One region of the Enterobacter sp. RHBSTW-00175 genome, then DNA from elsewhere that is predicted to be linked to it. Evidence: predicted binding sites of a transcription regulator. Region 1 holds the regulator's gene; each other region holds the start of a gene.

What was found. The regulator CRP, encoded in region 1, controls carbon source genes, mostly activating them, when cyclic AMP is high. The targets are predictions, from matches to a motif close to ATGTGANNNNNNTCACAT.
Region 2: udp (uridine phosphorylase) is a predicted target of CRP. The motif match lies at 5,424-5,441, and genes of this name have one in related genera.
Region 3: HV107_RS17535 (ABC-F family ATPase) is a predicted target of CRP. The motif match lies at 2,941-2,958, and genes of this name have one in related genera.

What each region holds. Positions count from the first base shown of each region.
Region 1 is NZ_CP055930.1:1,667,536-1,674,713, forward strand. It holds gene HV107_RS07970 (triphosphoribosyl-dephospho-CoA synthase) at 1-236, opposite strand, end outside; gene mdcA (malonate decarboxylase subunit alpha) at 236-1,891, opposite strand; gene HV107_RS07980 (hydrolase) at 2,120-3,142, shown strand; gene HV107_RS07985 (YheU family protein) at 3,139-3,357, shown strand; gene HV107_RS07990 (phosphoribulokinase) at 3,389-4,258, shown strand; gene HV107_RS07995 (OsmC family protein) at 4,325-4,729, opposite strand; gene crp (cAMP-activated global transcriptional regulator CRP) at 5,040-5,672, shown strand; gene HV107_RS08005 (YccS/YhfK family putative transporter) at 5,730-7,178, shown strand, end outside.
Region 2 is NZ_CP055930.1:1,918,268-1,925,445, reverse strand. It holds gene metE (5-methyltetrahydropteroyltriglutamate--homocysteine S-methyltransferase) at 1-169, shown strand, start outside; gene HV107_RS09090 (PRD domain-containing protein) at 184-1,020, opposite strand; gene HV107_RS09085 (glycoside hydrolase family 1 protein) at 1,044-2,507, opposite strand; gene HV107_RS09080 (beta-glucoside-specific PTS transporter subunit IIABC) at 2,507-4,318, opposite strand; gene HV107_RS09075 (dienelactone hydrolase family protein) at 4,499-5,305, opposite strand; gene udp (uridine phosphorylase) at 5,565-6,326, shown strand; gene HV107_RS09065 (RNA-guided endonuclease TnpB family protein) at 6,656-7,178, shown strand, end outside.
Region 3 is NZ_CP055930.1:3,680,896-3,688,073, reverse strand. It holds gene HV107_RS17540 (glycoside hydrolase family 31 protein) at 1-1,226, shown strand, start outside; gene HV107_RS17535 (ABC-F family ATPase) at 1,327-2,922, opposite strand; gene ldtB (L,D-transpeptidase) at 3,144-4,064, shown strand; gene HV107_RS17525 (glycosyltransferase) at 4,307-5,116, shown strand; gene HV107_RS17520 (GntR family transcriptional regulator) at 5,132-5,848, opposite strand; gene HV107_RS17515 (PTS sugar transporter subunit IIC) at 5,864-7,178, opposite strand, start outside.

The DNA of each region.
Region 1 (7,178 bases):
GCAATATCTGCCGGACGCTGCCAGCTGTGCTGCGCCAGCACCTGAAACGTGGAGGTCAGGCTGTGCGCAGAGCGCTCCATCAGCGCAAGCGATAAATCGTGGTGCGCGCCGTTCCCCCGACTGTCCACCAGACCGGGTTTCGGGCTTAAACGTGCTTCGTCAATCAGACACTGCGTGGCGGTTCGCGCCAGCCATTCGGCACCACCTTCAACCTGAATCTGGGGCAGAAGTTTCATTACCAGCTCCGGAATTTCGCAGGTGGGTTGTAAAGACCGCCGGACCATTCAACCAGGTCAGACACGCTACCTGCCGCCAGCAGAGAGCGAGTGGCGTCGGTGCGGCGAATACCCATATCTTCCGGGTAAACCACTTTGCCGCTCTGGCGCAGTTCCGCCACGCGTTTAGCGTCAACGCCCAGACCGATGTCGGTGATACCGGCAACTGCGGCCACCATGGCGCGACGTTCTTCGAGGTCTTTCGCACGATAGAGGTAGGCAATCCCCTCTTCCGTGAGCACGTGGGTAACGTCATCGCCGTAGATCATCACCGGTGCCAGTGGCATCCCGGAGGCTTTAGCCACCTCGACGGCATCGAGTTTTTCCACGAAGGTGGGTTTCACACCGGCCTGGAAGGTTTCGACCATTTGCACGACCAGTTTTTTACCGCGCTGCATTGGGTCAGGCTCGGTGATCATGTTCAGCCAGGCTGGCGTGGCGTGACGACGACCGTGCGGGTCATGACCCATGTTTGGCGCGCCGCCGAAGCCGGAAAGACGACCACGCGTGACCGTTGAGGAGTTGGCGTAACCGTCAACCTGCAAGGTAGAACCGATAAACATATCCACCGCGTACTGACCCGCCAGCTGGCAGAAGGCACGGTTGGACCGCATAGAGCCGTCAGCACCGGTAAAGAAGACGTCAGGACGGGCGCGGATATACTCTTCCATTCCCAGTTCGCCGCCGAAGCAGTGCACGCTTTCCACCCAGCCGCTTTCAATTGCCGGAATAAGCGTAGGGTGCGGGTTCAGCGTCCAGTGTTTACAGATTTTTCCCTTCAGACCGAGCTGTTCGCCGTAGGTGGGCAGCAGCAGCTCAATCGCAGCGGTGTTAAAGCCAATCCCGTGGTTCAGGGACTGCACCTGATGTTCCGCGTAGATGCCTTTAATCGCCATCATCGCCATCAGGATGTGTTCCTGCTTGATCAGACGCGGGTCTCGGGTAAACAGCGGTTCGATAAAGAACGGTTTATCAGCTACGACAACGTAATCAATCCAGGAGCCAGGAATATCAACACGCGGCAGGTCACACTCGTCGTCCACCAGCTCGTTAACCTGCGCGATAACAATCCCATCATGGAAGGCAGCGGCCTCTACCAGCGCCGGAGTATCTTCGGTGCTGGCACCGGTGTAGAGGTTGCCTTTGCGGTCGGCTTTGAAACCAGCAATCAGCGCCACGTTTGGCGAAAGGTCGACGTACAGGCGGGAATAAAGCTCGATGTAAGTATGGATGGCACCAATTTCGAGTTGCCCGTCTTCGAGCAGCTGCGAGATACGCAGGCTTTGCGTCCCGGAGAAGGAGAAGTCCAGCTTGCGGGCGATACCTTTCTCAAAGATATCCAGATGTTCGCTACGCCCGACGCTTGGCATGATCATATGCAGGTCGTGGACGATTTGCGGGTTCACTTCAGCAAGTGAGCGAGAAAGGAAATCCGCCTGCTTCTGGTTGTTGCCTTCCAGGACGACTTTGTCGCCAGGGGCGATCAGTTTTTCCAGCATGGCGACAAGATCGCCGGTTGGCAGTACCTTGCCCTGCACCGGTACGGATGCCAGACGACGCGCTTTCTCACTGCGTCGCGTGTTCCATTGCCGGGTGGGTGTTTGCCCAGATAACATTATTAACCTCCTGATTCAGCTAATCATTTTGATTTGCCTAACGCTGAATAAAGTGTGCGCCCTGGTGAGAAAGGCATCAATTAAGCGTAGAGTCTAATCATTAGCCTGAGAGTAATAATCAGCGTAAATATTTGTGATCGGGATCAGTTCATGTTTCGGAAAAACAGGCTAAACGGGGTACAATTCGGAAGGTATAGTAAATAACTGACAAGAATCAGCATCGCCGTTATGACCCAAATCATCCCATCAGACTTCGACATTGCAGCCGAAGAGAGCGCAGAATTTGTGCCCATGCGTGGCGTAGCCAATCGCCATTTGCAGACCATGTTGCCGCGCCTTATCCGCCGCAAGGTGCAGTTCACCCCACACTGGCAACGTCTGGATTTGCCGGACGGGGACTTTTTGGATCTTGCCTGGAGCGAAGAGCCGGAGCAGGCTAAACATAAACCCCGTCTGGTGGTGTTTCACGGTCTGGAAGGCAGCCTGTACAGCCCATATGCACATGGTCTGATCCAGGCGGCGAAAGAGCATGGTTGGCTCGGCGTGGTGATGCATTTTCGCGGGTGCAGCGGTGAGCCAAATCGCCAGAAGCGCATTTACCATTCAGGCGAAACCGAAGACGGCACCTGGTTTTTACACTGGCTGAGTGACAATTTTGGTACGGTGCCCACGGCGGCCGTGGGCTATTCGCTGGGAGGTAATATGCTGGCCTGCCTGCTGGCGAAAGAGGGTGACACGGTTCCTCTGGACGCTGCGGTGATTGTCTCTGCCCCGTTTATGCTGGAGCAGTGCAGCTACCATATGGAAAAAGGCTTTTCCCGGGTGTATCAGCGTTATCTGCTCAACCTGCTGAAAGCCAATGCCGCGCGTAAGCTCAAAGCCTACCCGGACACTCTGCCGGTAAGTCTGCGTCAGCTGAAGAAGGTGCGTCGTATTCGCGAGTTCGACGACTTGATCACCGCCAAAATTCACGGTTTTGCCGATGCGATAGATTACTATCGCCAGTGCAGCGCCATGCCACTGTTGAGCAAAATCACCAAACCGACGCTTATCATCCATGCGAAAGATGATCCGTTCATGGATCATCACTCCATCCCCGCGCAGGAATTTCTGCCCGCCAACGTGCAGTACCAACTGACTGAACATGGCGGTCATGTTGGCTTTGTGGGTGGTACGCTCAGACGCCCGCAGATGTGGCTGGAAACACGCATTCCAGCCTGGCTCACCGCTTTTCTGGACGGTAAAAAATGATTATCCCCTGGCAGGATCTGGCGCCCGAAACGCTCGATAATCTTATTGAAAGCTTTGTATTACGCGAAGGCACAGATTATGGTGAACAAGAACGTTCGCTTGAACAAAAGGTCAACGATGTAAAGCGCCAGCTCAAAAGTGGCGAGGTGGTGCTGGTATGGTCTGAGCTGCACGAAACGGTCAATATCATGCCCCGCAATGCCTTTCACGACTGACCTTTAACACTATTCCAGTCAGGGAGTTGCTATGTCTGCCAGACATCCGGTTATTGCCGTTACAGGCTCAAGTGGTGCGGGTACAACCACCACCAGCCTCGCCTTTCGCAAGATTTTCGCGCAACTGAATTTACGGTCCGCAGAGGTAGAAGGTGATAGCTTTCACCGCTACACCCGCCCTGAAATGGATATGGCGATCCGCAAAGCTCGCGATCTCGGCAAACACATCAGCTATTTTGGGCCAGATGCCAACGATTTCGGTCTGCTGGAGCAGACTTTCAAAGAATACGGACAGACCGGCAAAGGCCAGTCGCGGAAGTATCTGCACACCTATGACGAAGCCGTTCCCTGGAATCAGGTACCAGGGACATTCACCCCCTGGCAGCCTCTTCCCGAACCTACCGACGTGCTATTTTATGAAGGATTACATGGCGGCGTGGTGACCACGCAGCATGATGTGGCGCGCCACGTGGACCTGTTGGTCGGCGTTGTGCCGATTGTGAACCTGGAGTGGATCCAGAAGCTGACGCGCGATACCAGCGAGCGCGGTCATTCACGCGAAGCGGTGATGGATTCGGTTGTTCGTTCGATGGAAGATTACATTAACTTCCTGACGCCGCAGTTCTCACGCACCCACATCAACTTCCAGCGCGTGCCGACGGTAGATACCTCCAACCCGTTTGCGGCCAAAAGCATTCCCTCGCTGGACGAAAGCTTTGTGGTTATTCATTTCCGCAATCTCGAAGGCATTGATTACCCCTGGCTGCTGGCCATGCTGCAAGGCTCATTCATTTCGCATATGAATACGTTGGTAGTGCCGGGCGGGAAAATGGGGCTGGCGATGGAACTGATTATGTCACCGCTGGTGCAGCGGTTGATGGAAGGGAAGCAGATCGCGTGATCCTTTTCCCTCTCCCCGTGGGAGAGGGTTAGGGTGAGGGCATCAACGCGTATGATGCCCCTTGCATTAAGCCTCGATCACTTCATACGAATGCGTGATTTTTACCGCTTTCTCCAGCATTAACGCCACGGAGCAATATTTCTCCGCAGAAAGATCCACCGCACGTGATACCGCAGCGTCTTTCAGCTCTTTGCCGGTCACAATAAAATGCAAATTGATGTGCGTAAACAGGCGTGGTGCTTCTTCACGGCGTTCAGAAGTGAGTTTTACTTCGCAATCCGTCACGTCATGACGACCTTTTTGCAAAATCGACACCACGTCAATTGCGCTGCAACCACCCGCCGCCATCAGCACCATCTCCATTGGGCTTGGTGCTTTATCGCCGGAGTTCCCATCCATTAAAATCTGGTGTCCGGAAGCGGATTCGCCCAGGAACGTTAAACCTTCAACCCATTTCACACGCGCTTGCATATTCATTAACTCCAACGTTGCATTTTTGGTGACAGATTACGCGTACGTTACATTTCTCGCAACGGAAGGCGACCTGCATCATGCTGAAGCGAGACACCAGGAGACACGCGACAAAAGCTATGCTAAAACACTCTGGATGCTACAGTAATACATTGACGTTACACATGTATGCAGAGGACATCAAACTTTACTGGCTGCGACTATTACGACAGCCGACTTCCCAGGGTATGGGTAAGAATTCGATTGCAACCCCAGAGTCTGGATGCATCTTATGACTCTGGTGACAGCTTATAACAGAGGATAACAGCGCATGGTGCTTGGCAAACCGCAAACAGACCCGACTCTCGAATGGTTCTTGTCTCATTGCCACATTCATAAGTACCCATCGAAGAGCACGCTGATTCACCAGGGTGAAAAAGCGGAAACGTTGTATTACATCGTCAAAGGCTCGGTGGCAGTGCTGATCAAAGATGAGGAAGGGAAAGAAATGATCCTTTCTTATCTGAACCAGGGCGATTTCATCGGTGAACTGGGCCTGTTTGAAGAAGGCCAGGAACGTAGCGCCTGGGTTCGTGCAAAAACCGCGTGTGAAGTGGCCGAAATCTCCTACAAGAAATTCCGTCAGCTGATTCAGGTTAACCCTGACATCCTGATGCGTCTTTCTTCGCAGATGGCTCGCCGCCTGCAAGTCACGTCTGAGAAAGTGGGTAACCTCGCCTTCCTGGACGTAACGGGCCGTATCGCTCAGACTCTGCTGAACCTGGCGAAACAACCAGACGCGATGACCCACCCGGACGGAATGCAAATTAAAATTACCCGTCAGGAAATTGGTCAGATCGTGGGTTGCTCCCGTGAAACAGTGGGCCGTATTCTGAAAATGCTCGAAGACCAGAACCTGATCTCCGCCCACGGTAAAACCATCGTGGTTTACGGAACACGTTAATTCCGGTCAAACGGCGTGCCATCGCAAGGTGTCACGCCGTTTTTGTCTCTACTCCCCATGTGGCGCAGGCTAATTTATCACCCGGAAGTTAACTACGCACTGCGACAAACGCTGGTGTTGTGCCTTCCTGTGGCCGTGGGTTTGCTGCTGGGCCATCTGCAACAGGGTCTGTTGTTCTCCCTGGTTCCTGCCTGCTGCAACATTGCAGGTCTGGACACACCGCATAAACGTTTCTTCAAGCGCCTGATTATTGGCGGCTGTCTGTTTGCAGGCTGTAGCCTCGCTGTACAACTGCTGCTTGCCCGTGATATTCCGCTTCCCCTGATCCTGACCGTACTGGCCATGACGCTTGGCGTGACCGCTGAAATCAGCGCGCTACATGCCCGGTTGCTGCCCGCGTCGTTGATTGCCGCCATCTTCACGCTGAGCCTCGCCGGGAATATGCCGGTGTGGGAGCCGCTACTCATCTACGCGCTGGGAACCCTGTGGTACGGCGTGTTCAACTGGATCTGGTTCCGCCTGTGGCGCGAACAACCGCTGCGCGAATCGCTCAGCCTGCTCTACGTGCAGCTTGCCGACTACTGCGAAGCCAAGTACACCCTGCTCACTCAGCATACGGATCCGGAAAAATCGCTGCCGCCGCTGCTGGCGCGCCAGCAAAAAGTCGTCGATCTGATTAGCCAGTGTTATCAGCAGTTGCACATGCTCGCCGCCAATAAAAATCATGACTATAAGCGACTGCTGCGTATCTTCCAGGTCGGTCTGGATTTACAGGAACATATCTCTGTGAGCCTGCATCATCCGCAGGAGGTGCAAAAGCTGGTCGAACGTAGCCACGCCGAGGCGGTGATCCGCTGGAACGCCCAAACCGTGGCAGCGCGCCTGCGCATTCTCGCTGACGATATCCTGTATCACCGCTATCCCACGCGTTTTAACATGGACAAACAGCTGGGGGCGCTGGAGAAAATTGCCCATCAGCACGCGGAAAACCCGGTGGGCCAATTTGCGGCGTGGCACTTCAGCCGCATCGCCCGTGTCCTGCGGACTCAGCGGCCACTTTACCCCCGTGACCTGATGGCCGATAAACAAAAGCGTCTGCCGCTGCTGCCAGCCCTGAAAAGCTATCTGTCACTGAAATCTGCCGCGCTGCGTAATGCCGCGCGTATCAGCGTGATGCTTAGCACCGCCAGTCTGATGGGCGTCGCGCTGCACTTACCGAAACCGTACTGGATCTTAATGACCGTGCTGTTTGTTACGCAGAACGGTTACGGTGCTACGCGGGTGCGCATTCTGCACCGGGCAGGTGGCACAATCGCGGGGCTTATCATTGCCGGGGTGACGCTGCACTTTCACGTACCGGAAGGCTATACGCTGCTGGGGATGCTGGCTGTCACCATGGTGAGCTACCTGATTATTCGCAAGAACTATGGCTGGGCGATGGTGGGCTTTACGGTCACTGCGGTATACACCCTGCAACTGCTCACGCTCAATGGCGAACAGTTTATT
Region 2 (7,178 bases), 250 kb from region 1:
ACCGAGCGTGGAATGGATTGAGGCGCTGTTGCAGAAAGCGGCACAGCGTATTCCGGCGGAGCGTCTGTGGGTAAACCCGGACTGCGGCCTCAAAACCCGCGGCTGGCCAGAAACCCGCGCCGCGCTGGCGAATATGGTGAAGGCCGCGCAGAATCTGCGTCAGGGTTAACCCCGGCGCTCGTTTTACGCCTGCCCATCCATCAGGCGGCTAATATGAATGCTTAACCATGTCAGCTCATCTTTCGGTAAGGTGAGCTGATATTTATCCTGCACATAGTCGCGGATCACCCACGCTACGGTCATCGCATCCGGGCGATGGCGCATCAGTTCCTGATAAAAATCCTCGGTTTCACTCAACGCAATCTTCCCCGCCAGAACCCGCTCGGCAAAGTAACGCAGATGAGTAATAAAGCGCATATAGTTCACCGATTGCGTATCAATCGCCTGACCGAGTTTATAGCGCACGATTTCGGCGATACGGTTCACCAGCTCAACCTGCTGGTGGGCGCTGCTGTCGTCATCCTGACCGCTGGCGTTGATCAGATGAAAAGCGATATTGACTGCTTCGTCTTCCGGTAACTCAACGTCAAACTTATCGTTCACCTGCGCACGTGCCAGCAACCCTACGCCATACTCCTGCGGGTAGTAGCGCTTCACTTCCCAGCTGAGCTTATTGTGGATGAGGTGCCCGCTGCGGCAGCGTTCCACGGCAAAGTGCAGATGTTCTGCGAGTGTGAAGAGCAGCACCGAATTGAGCCTGTCCCCGCACTGACTGCGTGCAAGGGTAAGAATGTCGTGACTGATATCGAAGAATGCCGCAGGAATGGTGTCCGTTAACGATAAAAAATGGCGGGATTTGAGGTCGCTCAGCGGCAGGAAAACTTTCTCTACCTGCGCGAGATCGATGCTGGTGCCGGGTTTTGCGCCAAAGCCGATCCCCTTGCCGAACAGGATCATCTCCCGCTGGTCGTTGTCGACCAGCAGCATACTGTTATTAAGCGATTTTTTTATCGTTATCACGGTTATTCCTGCGGCCGGGCCGGTTAGCTCATGTCAGCGCCATTGCTGGCAATCACTTTTTTGTACCACCAGAAAGAGTCTTTCTTGAGGCGTTTTAACGTGCCGTTGCCTTCATCGTCCTGGTCGACATAGATAAATCCATAGCGCTTGGACATCTGCGACGTGCCCGCGCTGATAATGTCGATACATCCCCAGGTGGTGAATCCCATCACATCCACCCCTTCATTAATAGCGGCCAAAGTTTGCTCGAAGTGGGCGCGGAAATAGTCGATGCGATAGCTGTCGTGGATCTCGCCGTTTTCGACCACATCTTTCGCCCCGAGGCCGTTCTCAACGATAAACAGCGGTTTCTGGTAGCGGTCGTACAGTTCAAGCAGGGAGATCTTCAGCCCGACCGGGTCAATCTGCCAGCCCCATTCAGAGGCAGGCAGGTACGGGTTTTTCACCCCAAGAACCGTGTTACCGGGGATACGCTCGATGTCCGGCTGTGTCGATTCGGTCATCGACATGTAGTAGCTAAAAGAGACGAAATCGACGGTATTTTCTTTCAAAATACGCTGATCGTCGGCCTGCATCTCAATTTGAATGTCCCGACGCGCCAGATCGCGCAGGATCAGCGGCGGATATTCACCAAACACCTGTACATCCGCGTAGAAGTAGTTCTCGAGATTTTTCTTCAGCGTCGCTTCCACATCTTCCGGGCGGCAGCTGTGCGGGTAGGTGGTGAGTTTGGTGAGCATACACCCGACCTGGCTGCCCGGAATTTTAGCGTGGCAGTCGCGCGTGACCAGCGCAGAGGCAACAAACTGGTGATGCAGCCCCTGGTAGATATCCTGTTTCGCTTTGCCCGGCAGACTTTTCTCTTCGCGGATACCTGCCGTGGTAAACGGGTGGCGATGGATACTGTCTATCTCATTAAACGTCAGCCAGTAGCGCACGAGATCTTTGTAGCGGTCGAAACAGACATTACTGAAACGCACGAAGGCATCCACCACATTGCGGTGTACCCAGCCGTTGTATTTTTCGCTCAGCGCCAGCGGCATTTCGTAGTGAGAAAGCGTGACCAGCGGCTCAATGTTATGGCGGCGAAGCTCGCGGAACATCTCCTCGTAAAATTTCAGGCCTGCCTCGTTTGGTGCAGCATCTTCCCCGGTCGGGAAAATACGCGACCAGGCAATCGACACGCGCAACACGGTGTAGCCCATCCCGGCAAACAGCGCGATGTCATCTTTATAGTGATGATAAAAATCAATGCCGCGGCGTTTCGGGTACAGCGCGTCATTTTTACCTTCAAACGCGTCGCGGATGTTTTCGTCGGTCAGCGCCATATGGCCACTGTAATCCTTCACGGACAGGTTAGGCTTCCAGGTTATGGCATCAGCCACGGACGGCCCTTTACCGTCCACATTCCATGCCCCTTCGGCCTGATTTGCGGCAATCGCGCCGCCCCATAAAAAACCTTGCGGAAACGGGAGGGATTTCTCCATTACACGGACTCCTTAAGCGTCATGATGATATGAGGATTTGGATTCTTATCGTCGGTATTACCTGATGTCAGCGAAAAGCGTTCGCCGTTAGTGACCACCATCATGACCACCGGATCGAGCCCGGCGGCGGTAATGGTGTCCAGTGAGAATTCAATCAGCGTGTCGCCGCACTTAACGTGCTGACCTTCGGCCACTTTTGCCGAGAAGCCCTCGCCTTGCAGCCTGATGGTGTCGATCCCGATATGGAATATCAGCTCGACACCGGCATCGGTGAGCAGACTTAGGGCATGACCACTTTCAAATACATTCGCAACAGTACCGTCTGCCGGGGCGCGCAACACGCCCTGAGAAGGCACAATCGCTATCCCGTCACCCATAATTTTGCGCGAGAAAACATCGTCATTAACGTTTTCCAGCGGGATGATTTGCCCTTCTACCGGGCGGGTGAACGTCAGGGTATCGGTTTTTTCCGGCACCTTGTCGCGCCAGAGCACTAATGCACTGATAAATGCCACGGCAAATGACAACCCTGCGCCGGCAAAGGCCCAGACGATGTTCATCGCGTTATCTGGCGAGACAAACATCGAGATGCTGGCAAGGCCGGGGCCCACAAGCGCAAAAGCCTGAATGCCCATCCAGCCGATAAACGCACCGCCCACCACGCCACCGAGGATCACGCTGTAGAGCGCTTTTTTATTCAGCAGCGTCACGCCATACAGCGCCGGTTCGGTAATGCCGAACAGCGCGGAGATCCCGGCTGAGAACGCGGTGGATTTCAGCACCTTATCTTTGCTTTTGAGCGCAATCGCCAGGCACGCGCCGGACTCGGCAATGTTGTGCGCCAGTGACGCAGGCAGGTAGAGCATCTCACGCCCGAACTGGCTCATGGAGGCAACCGTGTACGGCAGCATCGGCTTGTGCATCCCGGCAGCGACCATAAAGGGCAGGACGGCAGCAAGCAGCCCGGTTGCCACAAAGCCCAGTTTTCCGTACAGCCACAAAATGACCGTTGCCAGCCCGGCCCCCAGTTCATAGCCAAGTGGCCCCAGGATCAGCAGGGTGACAGGAACGGTGACCAGCAGAGAAAGCATCGGCGAGAGGAAAATGCGCAGTGCGCCGGGTGAGTAGCGGTTAAACAGCTTTTCGGTCTGGGCGTAAAAAAGCACGCACAGGATCGCCGGAAACACCTGTGAGGCATACGCCACGTTGCGCAGGTCGAACGACATAAATGCCGTTCCCTCGGCAAGCTGTTTGGTCATGGCAGGCAACACCATGACCGACACGGCAGACACCGCAACCAGCACGTTCACTTTGAGCTTCATGGCGGTGGTGATCGCCACGAGGATCGGCAGGAAATAGAGCGGTGCAGAGCCGATGTTATCCAGAACCTTGTATGTTGAACTGTTGCGGCTCAGCCAGCCCATCACATCCAGCAACAGCAGCAGGGATTTCAGCACCCCGCCGCCAGCAATCGCCGGCACCAGCGGCTGAAAAACGCTAATGACAAAATCGACAATCTGCGCCCCGCGGCTGACTCTGGCAGGTGTGTGCTGCCCACCGGCCTGCGGCGAGCCCACCAGAGAACGCACCGCATCAAACACCTGTACCACTTCGTGACCGATGATCACCTGGCACTGCACGTTGACGCGAACGCCCAACACGCCGTCGATGTTTGTCAGCGCCGTTTCGTTGACCTTGCTGTTGTCATACAGGCTCAACCGCAAGCGGGTGGAGCAATGTTCGATATGTTCGATATTCTCAGCACCGCCAACCAGGGCGATGATGTCCAGCGCAGTTTGCAAGTGGTTCATGTTCTGGCCCCTGTCTCCAGAGCAAAAAAAAAGACCTGAAGCCCCTCTCCACTCGAAAGAGGAGAGGGGCTTCAGGTCTTGCCTACGGCTCGTAGTTACACGCCTGTGCTTTGTATATCGGCCAGATTGTGCTTAAAAGTCAAACAACACAGGTGCTTCATGCATCAATTTGTGAGCCGCTTAACCCTTTTTAGCGCCATATTGCCGGAACCAGGCCAGCATTCGTTGCCAGCCATCTTTGGCGGATTCTTCGTGATAGCTCGGCCGATAATCCGCGTTAAAAGCATGTCCTGCATCGGGATAAACCACGATATCTGCCTTCGCATTTGCCGCCCGCAGCGCGTGACGCATGGTTTCCACAGTATCGAGTGGAATGCCGGTATCCTGGCCGCCGTACAAACCCAGCACCGGGGCGTTAAGATCCACGGCGATATCCAGCGGTTGCTTAGGTGAATTCAGCGTTTTTTCGCCGACCAGCTTGCCGTACCACGCCACGGCAGCCTTGAGCTGCGGATTATGCGCGGCGTACAGCCAGCTGATGCGACCGCCCCAGCAGAAACCGGTCACCATCAACCGATGTGGGTCGCCGCCGTTACGCGCCGCCCAACTGGCGACATGGTCCAGGTCCGCCAGCACTTGCGCGTCCGGGACTTTGCTGACCAGATTAGTGAATAGCGTCGGGATATCGCTGTAGTCATTTGGATCGCCCTGGCGGAAATAGAGCTCTGGTGCGATGGCCAGATAACCTTCCAGCGCCAGTCGACGGCAAACATCGCGAATATGCTCATGTACGCCGAAAATTTCTTGTATCACAATCACGACCGGCAGAGCGCCATCGGCCGATTTCGGGCGCGCATGGTAAGCCGGCATGTTATCCCCCTGTGAGGGAATGGATGTCTCTCCTGCACTAATGGCTTCTTCGGGAGTAGTGACAATGGTTGAAGCATGAGGGGCAGCAGCAGGTGCAAAACCGGTTTTTTCAGTCATGGCATTCTCCGTACCAATGTTGAGTTAGCGCAAAGGTAAATATAGTCACAAGGTTAACAACCCACAGTGCCTTAAACGGTCTATCTTTTGTGCAACACACCACGGTATAACATTGTTAATGTGATGTTGATCACTTATTTATGGAAATTAACTGCAATCATTTTCATTCATGGTGAGGTTCGTCACGAAATTACGCACACTGCTTCTGTAAAGTACCGTTTTACTTCTTCTGACAAACCGACCCACAGAGGAGTCACCTATGTCTAAGTCTGATGTTTTTCATCTCGGCCTCACTAAAAACGATTTACAAGGGGCTACGCTCGCTATCGTCCCTGGCGATCCAGAGCGTGTGGAAAAGATCGCCGCGCTGATGGATAAGCCGGTTAAGCTGGCATCCCATCGTGAATTCACCACCTGGCGCGCGGAGCTGGATGGTAAAGCGGTGATCGTGTGTTCTACCGGTATCGGCGGCCCGTCTACTTCTATTGCTGTTGAAGAGCTGGCGCAGCTGGGTATCCGTACTTTCCTGCGTATCGGCACCACCGGCGCTATCCAGCCGCATATCAATGTGGGTGACGTGCTGGTCACGACCGCGTCTGTGCGTCTGGACGGTGCAAGTCTGCACTTTGCGCCAATGGAATTCCCGGCAGTGGCGGATTTTGAATGCACCACCGCACTGGTTGAAGCCGCGAAATCTGTGGGCGCAACAACGCACATCGGCGTTACCGCCTCTTCCGATACCTTCTACCCGGGCCAGGAGCGTTACGACACCTTCTCTGGCCGCGTAGTGAGCCGTTTTAAAGGCTCAATGGAAGAGTGGCAGTCTATGGGCGTGATGAACTACGAAATGGAATCTGCAACGCTGCTGACCATGTGCGCAAGCCAGGGTCTGCGTGCCGGTATGGTGGCGGGTGTTATCGTTAACCGTACTCAGCAGGAGATCCCGAACGCCGAAACCATGAAGCAGACCGAAAGCCATGCGGTGAAAATTGTGGTTGAAGCGGCTCGCCGCCTGATCTAGTCCTCTCTTCTTCGATAAAAGGCCGACTTGTTCGGCCTTTTCTTTTTGCGTAGCGCCTCGCAGGAAAACCCTTTCAAACTGGACGTTTATACAGGTTTGTTATAAAACTCGTCCTTCAGAACAGTAACATAGGGTGCGATTTTAGGGTTAACCTGGTGTTTATTGCCGCTCGATGTATTGTCAAATCGGTGTCGGTAGCGTTGCTACAAGTACTTGTAAAATAACCCAGAACCCACAGAACGCCTTCGTAGTAATCGTGCTGAGCAATCTCTCAATAGTCACGGCGAATAGCGGTTTCATTTGCCATAGACCAAAGTAGAATAGTGTCAATGAAACGACTTCAAGCCTTCAAATTTCAGTTGAGACCCGATGGTCAGCAGGAGCGAGATATGTGGCGCTTCGCTGGGGCTTGTCGCTTCGTCTTTAACCGCGCGTTGGCGCTTCAGAATGAGAACCATGAGACAGGGAATAAGTACATTCCCTATACAAAAATGGCTTTTTGGCTCACAGCCTGGAAATCCGATCCTGGAACAGAGTGGCTTAAAGCATCTCCATCGCAGACGTTACAGCAGTCGCTGAAAGATCTGGAACGTGGCTACAGGAATTTTTTTCAGAAACGTGCAGCATTCCCCCGTTTTAAAAAACGCGGGAAGAATGATGCGTTCCGCTACCCTCAGGGTGTGAAGCTTGATCAAACCAACAGCCGTATATCGTTGCCAAAGCTGGGATGGATACGCTACCGCAACAGCCGTAAAATCACTGGTGAAGTGAAAAACGTTACCGTTAATCAGTCATGTGGCAAATGGTTTGTTAGTATCCAGACAGAGTGCGACGTTGCCGAACCCGTTCATA
Region 3 (7,178 bases), 2.0 Mb from region 1:
TCTGGGATGACGAAGGATCGCACCTCGACTTTACCAACCCGCAGACGGTGCAGTGGTGGCAGAACGGCGTGACCACACAGCTACTGGAAATGGGGATCGACTCCACCTGGAACGACAATAACGAATATGAAGTGTGGGACGGCGAAGCACGTTGCTTTGGTTTCGGCAAGGAGATCGCCATTAAGCACATTCGCCCGGTGATGCCGCTACTGATGATGCGCGCCTCGCTGGAAGCGCAGCAGCGTTTTGCCCCGGAAAAACGCCCGTATCTGATCTCCCGCTCCGGTTGTGCCGGGATGCAGCGCTACGTGCAGACCTGGAGTGGCGATAACCGCACCAACTGGGACACGCTACGCTTTAACACCCGTATGGGGCTGGGGATGAGCTTGTCCGGATTGTTTAACGTGGGCCATGATGTCGGCGGTTTCTCCGGGGATAAACCAGACGCTGAGCTGTTTGTCCGCTGGGTACAAAACGGTGTGATGCACCCCCGTTTTACCATTCACTCATGGAATGACGATCATACGGTGAACGAACCGTGGATGTATCCGGGTGTGACGCCTGCAATCCGTAGCGCCATTGAACTGCGTTATCGCCTGCTGCCTTACCTTTATACCCTGCTCTGGCAGGCACATGCGGACGATGAACCGATGTTGCGCCCAACCTTCCTCGATCATGAACATGATGTTCAGACCTTTGAAGAGAGCGATGACTTCTTGCTGGGCCGCGATGTGCTGGTGGCGAGCGTGGTCGAAGCCGGGCAGCGCGAACGTCGCGTCTGGCTGCCGGATAACGAAACCGGCTGGTATGATTTTTACACCCACGAGTGGTTCTCTGGCGGCCAGTGGATCACCCGCGATGCGCCGCTGGAAAAACTGCCGTTGTTGGTACGCGCCGGGGCTGGTCTGCCGCTTAGCGAACGTATTACCCATGTGAGCACCGAAAAAGACGATACCCGCGAACTGAAACTGTTCCCGGTGAAAGGCGTGGGTACGACGACCGGCCTGGTGTTTGAAGATGACGGCGAAAGCTGGGGTTACCAGAAAGGTAATGCGCTGTGGCTGGAGTGGGAAATGGTGTGTGACGGAGCGACCATCAATCTGAAGGTCAACGCGCGCGGGGATTACCGTCCGGCGTGGAAAGCACTGAAGGTGTCGTTACCGACGGGAGAAAAACGTAAGCTGCTGGTGAATGGCGTTGAAGGGGGTGAATGGGTGATGCAATAGCCCCTCACCCCGACCCTCTCCCCATAGGGGCGAGGGTGAAAACCGCACGGAGCAGTCCCCTCTCCCCTATGGGGAGAGGGTTACGGTGAGGGGAATTATTTTAGTTATCGATACCTTTGCTGCGCAGGTAATCTTCGTAGTTACCGGTGAAGTCCACTACGCGCTCAGGCGTAATCTCAATCACCCGGGTTGCCAGCGAGCTCACGAACTCACGGTCGTGGGAAACGAAGATCAGCGTACCCTGATACATTTCCAGCGCCATGTTCAGCGATTCGATAGATTCCATATCCAGGTGGTTGGTCGGTTCATCCATCACCAGAATATTCGGTTTTTCCATCATCAGCTTACCGAATAGCATACGCCCCTTCTCACCACCGGAGAGCACTTTCGCTGGCTTCTTGATATCGTCCTGGCTGAACAGCAAACGCCCCAGAATGCTGCGCACTGCCTGCTCGTCATCGCCTTCTTGCTTCCACTGGCTCATCCAGTCGAAGACCGTCAGATCGTTTTCAAACTCGTATTCGTGATCCTGCGCGTAGTAGCCAATCTGCGCATTCTCGGACCACTTCACGGTTCCGTTATCCGGCTGCAGCTCGCCGACCAGCGTTTTCAGCATGGTGGATTTACCCACGCCGTTAGCACCCAGAATGGCGATCTTCTCGCCCACTTCCAGCAGCAGGTTGAAGTTTTTAAACAGTGGACCGTTTTCGAAGCCTTTGGTGAGGGCTTCCACTTCCAGCGCGTTACGGAACAGTTTCTTGTCCTGCTCGAAGCGGATGAACGGGTTCTGACGGCTGGAGGCTTTCACTTCATCGAGCTTGATCTTATCAATCTGACGGGCGCGAGAGGTTGCCTGACGCGATTTAGAGGCGTTGGCGCTGAAGCGGCTGACGAAGGATTGCAGGTCAGCAATCTGTGCTTTTTTCTTGGCGTTATCGGCCAGCAGACGCTCACGGGCCTGGGTTGCCGCAGTCATGTATTCGTCGTAGTTGCCCGGGTAAACGCGCAGCTCGCCGTAGTCCAGATCCGCCATATGCGTACAGACCATGTTCAGGAAGTGACGGTCGTGCGAAATGATAATCATGGTGCTGTCACGATCGTTGAGCGTCTGCTCCAGCCAGCGGATGGTGTCGATGTCCAGGTTGTTCGTTGGTTCGTCGAGCAGCAGAATGTCCGGGTTAGAGAACAGCGCCTGCGCCAGAAGCACACGCAGCTTCCAGCCCGGTGCGACTTCGCTCATCGGGCCGTAATGCTGTTCAACAGGAATACCGACACCCAGCAGCAGCTCACCTGCGCGTGATTCCGCAGAGTAGCCATCCATTTCACCATACAGCACTTCAAGATCGGCCACTTTGTAGCCATCTTCTTCACTCATTTCAGCCAGCGCGTAGATACGATCGCGCTCCTGCTTCACTTCCCACAGCTCCGCGTGTCCCATGATCACCGTATCAAGCACGGTGAACTCTTCGAAGGCGAACTGATCCTGACGCAGCTTACCGATACGCTCGTTAGGATCGAGCGATACGTTGCCAAGCGTCGGCTCTAAATCGCTGCCGAGGATCTTCATAAAGGTGGATTTTCCGCTACCGTTGGCACCAATCAGGCCGTAACGGTTGCCGCCGCCAAATTTGACGGAAATATTTTCGAACAGCGGCTTACTGCCAAACTGCATAGTGACGTTGCTGGTAACTAACACGGGAGATTCCTGCGAAAAGTGTGATAAACACGGCATTATGCCACAATTCCGAAATGAGATCCCGTGTTGCAGCTTTCCACTAAACTTTAACAAAATCGAAAAAAGTGTGATTTCGTACACATCTGAATTCCCTGCGAGAGGGAATGCACATATAATGCGCTCCCATCACAGATTCAGACTTATCAACTAATCGCCAGAGTGGCTCAGATACCTCGCACAACATGAACATGAAATTAAAAACGCTTTTTGCGGCGGCGTTAGCCGTAGTAGGTTTTTGCAAAACCGCTTCTGCGGTGACTTATCCTCTGCCGACAGACGGTAGCCGTCTGGTGGGTCAAAACCAGGTTGTCACCGTTGAAGAGGGTAACTCCCAGCCACTGGAATATTTTGCTGCACAATACCAGCTCGGCCTGTCAAACATGCTGGAAGCAAACCCGGGTGTTGACCCGTATCTGCCAAAAGCTGGCACCGTACTGAACATCCCACAGCAGCTGATCCTGCCAGATACCGTGCACGAAGGTATCGTGATTAACAGCGCCGAAATGCGTCTGTACTACTACCCGAAAGGCACTAACACCGTGATCGTGCTGCCTATCGGTATCGGCCAGTTGGGTAAAGACACCCCGCTGAACTGGACCACCAAAGTTGAGCGTAAGAAAGCAGGCCCAACCTGGACCCCAACGGCGAAAATGCACGCGGAATATATTGCCGCAGGCGAGCCGCTGCCAGCCGTTGTACCGGCAGGCCCGGATAACCCAATGGGTCTGTATGCCCTGTACATCGGCCGTCTGTATGCGATTCACGGGACCAACGCCAACTTTGGTATCGGCCTGCGTGTGAGCCACGGTTGTGTACGTCTGCGTAACGACGACATCAAGTTCCTGTTCGAAAACGTACCGGTCGGAACTCGCGTACAGTTCATCAACGAGCCGGTAAAAGCCACTTCCGAGCCGGATGGCAGCCGTTACATCGAGGTTCACAACCCGCTGTCTACTAGCGAAGACCAGTTCAACAACAACGAAATCGTGCCAATTACGCTGAACAGCGCAGTACAATCTGTGACTTCTCAGGCTGACGTAGAATCCACGGTTGTTGACCAGGCAGTTCAAAACCGTTCCGGGATGCCTGTGCGTTTAAACTAAATGCACCCGCTATTTAGGTAATCCGAAAAACCCCGCGCTGTCGGGGTTTTTTATTTGCGCTATCCCACATTCTTGCCACGGCCAAAAGACATTAATTGCTATATTCCCCATTGCCGCCATTTTCTGCTAAAGCTTCGGGGTTACTTCTTTTCATCTAAGTGCTATCATGCGCCAACTTATAAAATCAGCTTTTTCTGTATTTTGTAGGGTTGTAAATTCTTTCTGGAGCCCGCTTAGTCACGATGATCAGTATTAACTTAACAACAACAAAATCGCGCCTTTATCTCTGTTCGCAAACAGTGTGGTCACTTGCGAACCAGAGTACCAGGGTCGATCAAATTGTTGTTTGGGTTTCCAGCACAGCATATCTCAGTGACGATGGCATCACTGAAGAGCCAGAGTGGGCGGATAAAATCCGCCAGACAGGCACTAACCTTGTCTTTAAATGGGTAAAGAATACAGGACCTTATCGTAAATTATTCCCGGCACTGCAAGTTGCTACGGATGACGATATTCTGATCTATGCCGATGACGATGCCATTTATAACGAAATTTGGGCGCAAACCCTTCTTGATGACTTTTATCGTCATAATCAAAAATGTGTTGTCGCGGCCCGTGTGCGTAAAACGGTAAAGAAGAAGAAAGATATCCTCGATACCTATCGTAATTTCCCGTTAATTACGGTGCCGAAAGTGATTGAGCAGGACTATATCATCACCGGTCTGGGTGGTGTGGTGCTCAAGAAAAGTATGATCCCGGAGTATTTTCACTACAATGAGGACTTCCTTAAGGTCTGTCCTCGCGCAGATGACATCTGGATCAGTAAACTTATCCAGTTAACCAAAACGCCTGTCTATGTTTCGGCTCAGAGCATCCGTTTTGTTCATGAAATCATCCATGATTACGGTTTGTCCCGCGCAAATACCAGTAAAATTAAACGTTCACTCTTTCAAAAAATTCGATTTACGTTTAAGCCTGGTCAGATCCACTATTTATGCCAGAACGATCTCTATATTAAAGACACCGACAGTTACTTTGAGTCGTGTGCCTGAAAGCTGAATAGCACATTACCCATTATTTACGATCACGATCCCGCTGTGATCGTAACGATAGTGACAGTGGGCATACTCCAGCGGTGTGCCATCTTCCAGATAGATAACCTGCTCGACCTCCAGAATCGGATCGGTTTGTTCGCAAACCAGATGCTGCATATCCAGTGCATTCGGTTTTAGCGCACGCACCACACGGTATGACCCCATGATTTTCAGGCCCAGCGTCTCCTGCACGTATTGAAATACCGAGCTTTCCAGATGTGTTTTATTCAGGCCGGGCACCAGATTGAGCGGCATTACGGTTGAATCCAGCGACATTGGCTCGCCATTAAGCAACCGCAGGCGTACAAAGTCGTACACGGGAGCATCACCGTTAATCATCAGAGAGGCTTGTTCTTTCTCATTGGGAAAACGCAGTTCGAAATGGACAACCTGGCTGCTGACCGTGCCCAGATGCTCCCAGGTTTTTGTCGCGCCAAAGTAGTCGCTTCCTGAAAGATCCCACTGCGAGAGTTGCAGGAAATTCTTGCGGATGAACGTCCCCTGCCCCTGACGGGTGTACACCAGTCCTTCAACAATCAACTGCCGCATGGCCTGCTGAATAGTCATACGACTGGTACTGAACTCCGCCGCCAGCGCAAACTGGTCCGGCAGCGGTTCATTGGCGGCATACTGTTGGCTGATAATACGTTTTTTAATTTCACGCGCTATGGTGATGTACTTCGCCGCCATCGTCCTTTCCTTCCGTTAGTTTTCTGTCCCGCTGTTTCTTAATGCCACTCTCTCGGCAATCTTGAGGAAAGGCAGGTAGAAGAATACACCAAATATAATGATTGCCAACTGCACAACCACGGCCCGCCAGTCCCCTGCAGTCGCCAGCCAGGCGCTCAGAATAGGCGGTGTTGTCCAGGGGATCATCACCACACAACGCGACATTAACCCGAGCGTCGTACAGAGCCAGGCAAAGTAAATGCCAATGGCAGGCAACAGGACAAACGGGATCATCAGCGGCAGGTTAAATACAATCGGCAGACCAAAAATCACGGGTTCGTTGATATTGAATAAACCTGGCGCCAGAGACAGGCGTGCAACCTGTTTGGCCGATTTTTGCCGTGAGAAGACAAAAATAGCGATCAGCAGTGAGATGGTGCTGCCGGTACCGCCCACCATGCCAAATGTCGGCACAAAGATATTGTTGATGATATGTGGGATCGGCTGACCGTTGGCGAAGGCCAGCATGTTCTCATTGGTATTAATCAGCAGAAACGGCTCGAGCACCACACTGTTAACCACCGACTGATGTATACCGAGCGTGAACAAAAAATTACCGAAGCTATAGATAAAAATAGTGCCCGGCAGGCTGGTGTTAATCAGACGCAAAGGCTGCTGAATAAAAGTGGTAATAAGATGGATAAGATCCGTATGCATCACGGTTGCCAGTACCGCGGCCAGTACGGCAAATAACGAGAGCGTGAGGATCGTTGGGATCAGCGCGGTAAAAGATTTGCTCACCGCCGGCGGCACATTTTCCCCAAGCGAGATGTGCAGTGCCTTCAGTCGGGAAATGGCGATAAACACTTCCGTCGAGAGTAAACCAATCAGTACGCCGGCAAAAATCCCGGTCGAGCCGATGTTGGCAAACGTCAGCACCTGCGTGACGTTGACCGTGGTCTGGCTTCCGACCGGGGTAAGTTGCAGATGCATTGGCATCATGATGATAAAACTGCTGACCGCGATAACCACTGCCGAAACCGGGTTGTCGAAATCTTTGTTGCGTGCCAGCGACCAGGCAATCATCGGTGCAAGCAAAAGTGCGGCGATATTCAGCGTACCGTTGATAATCGCCTCTCCCCATACTTTGAACTGCGTCAGCGTGTCACCGTGAAATAGCCAAGGAAACACCACATTGTTCACCAGCACCGCTAAACCGGCGAGGATAAAAATGGGCATTACCGTGGCGAAGGCATCGCGCAAGGAACGCAGGTGCACCTGGTTGGCAAGGCGCGCCGAAAACTCAACAAATCTGTCGACGAAGGACTGCATCGCAGGTGTAATTTTTGTT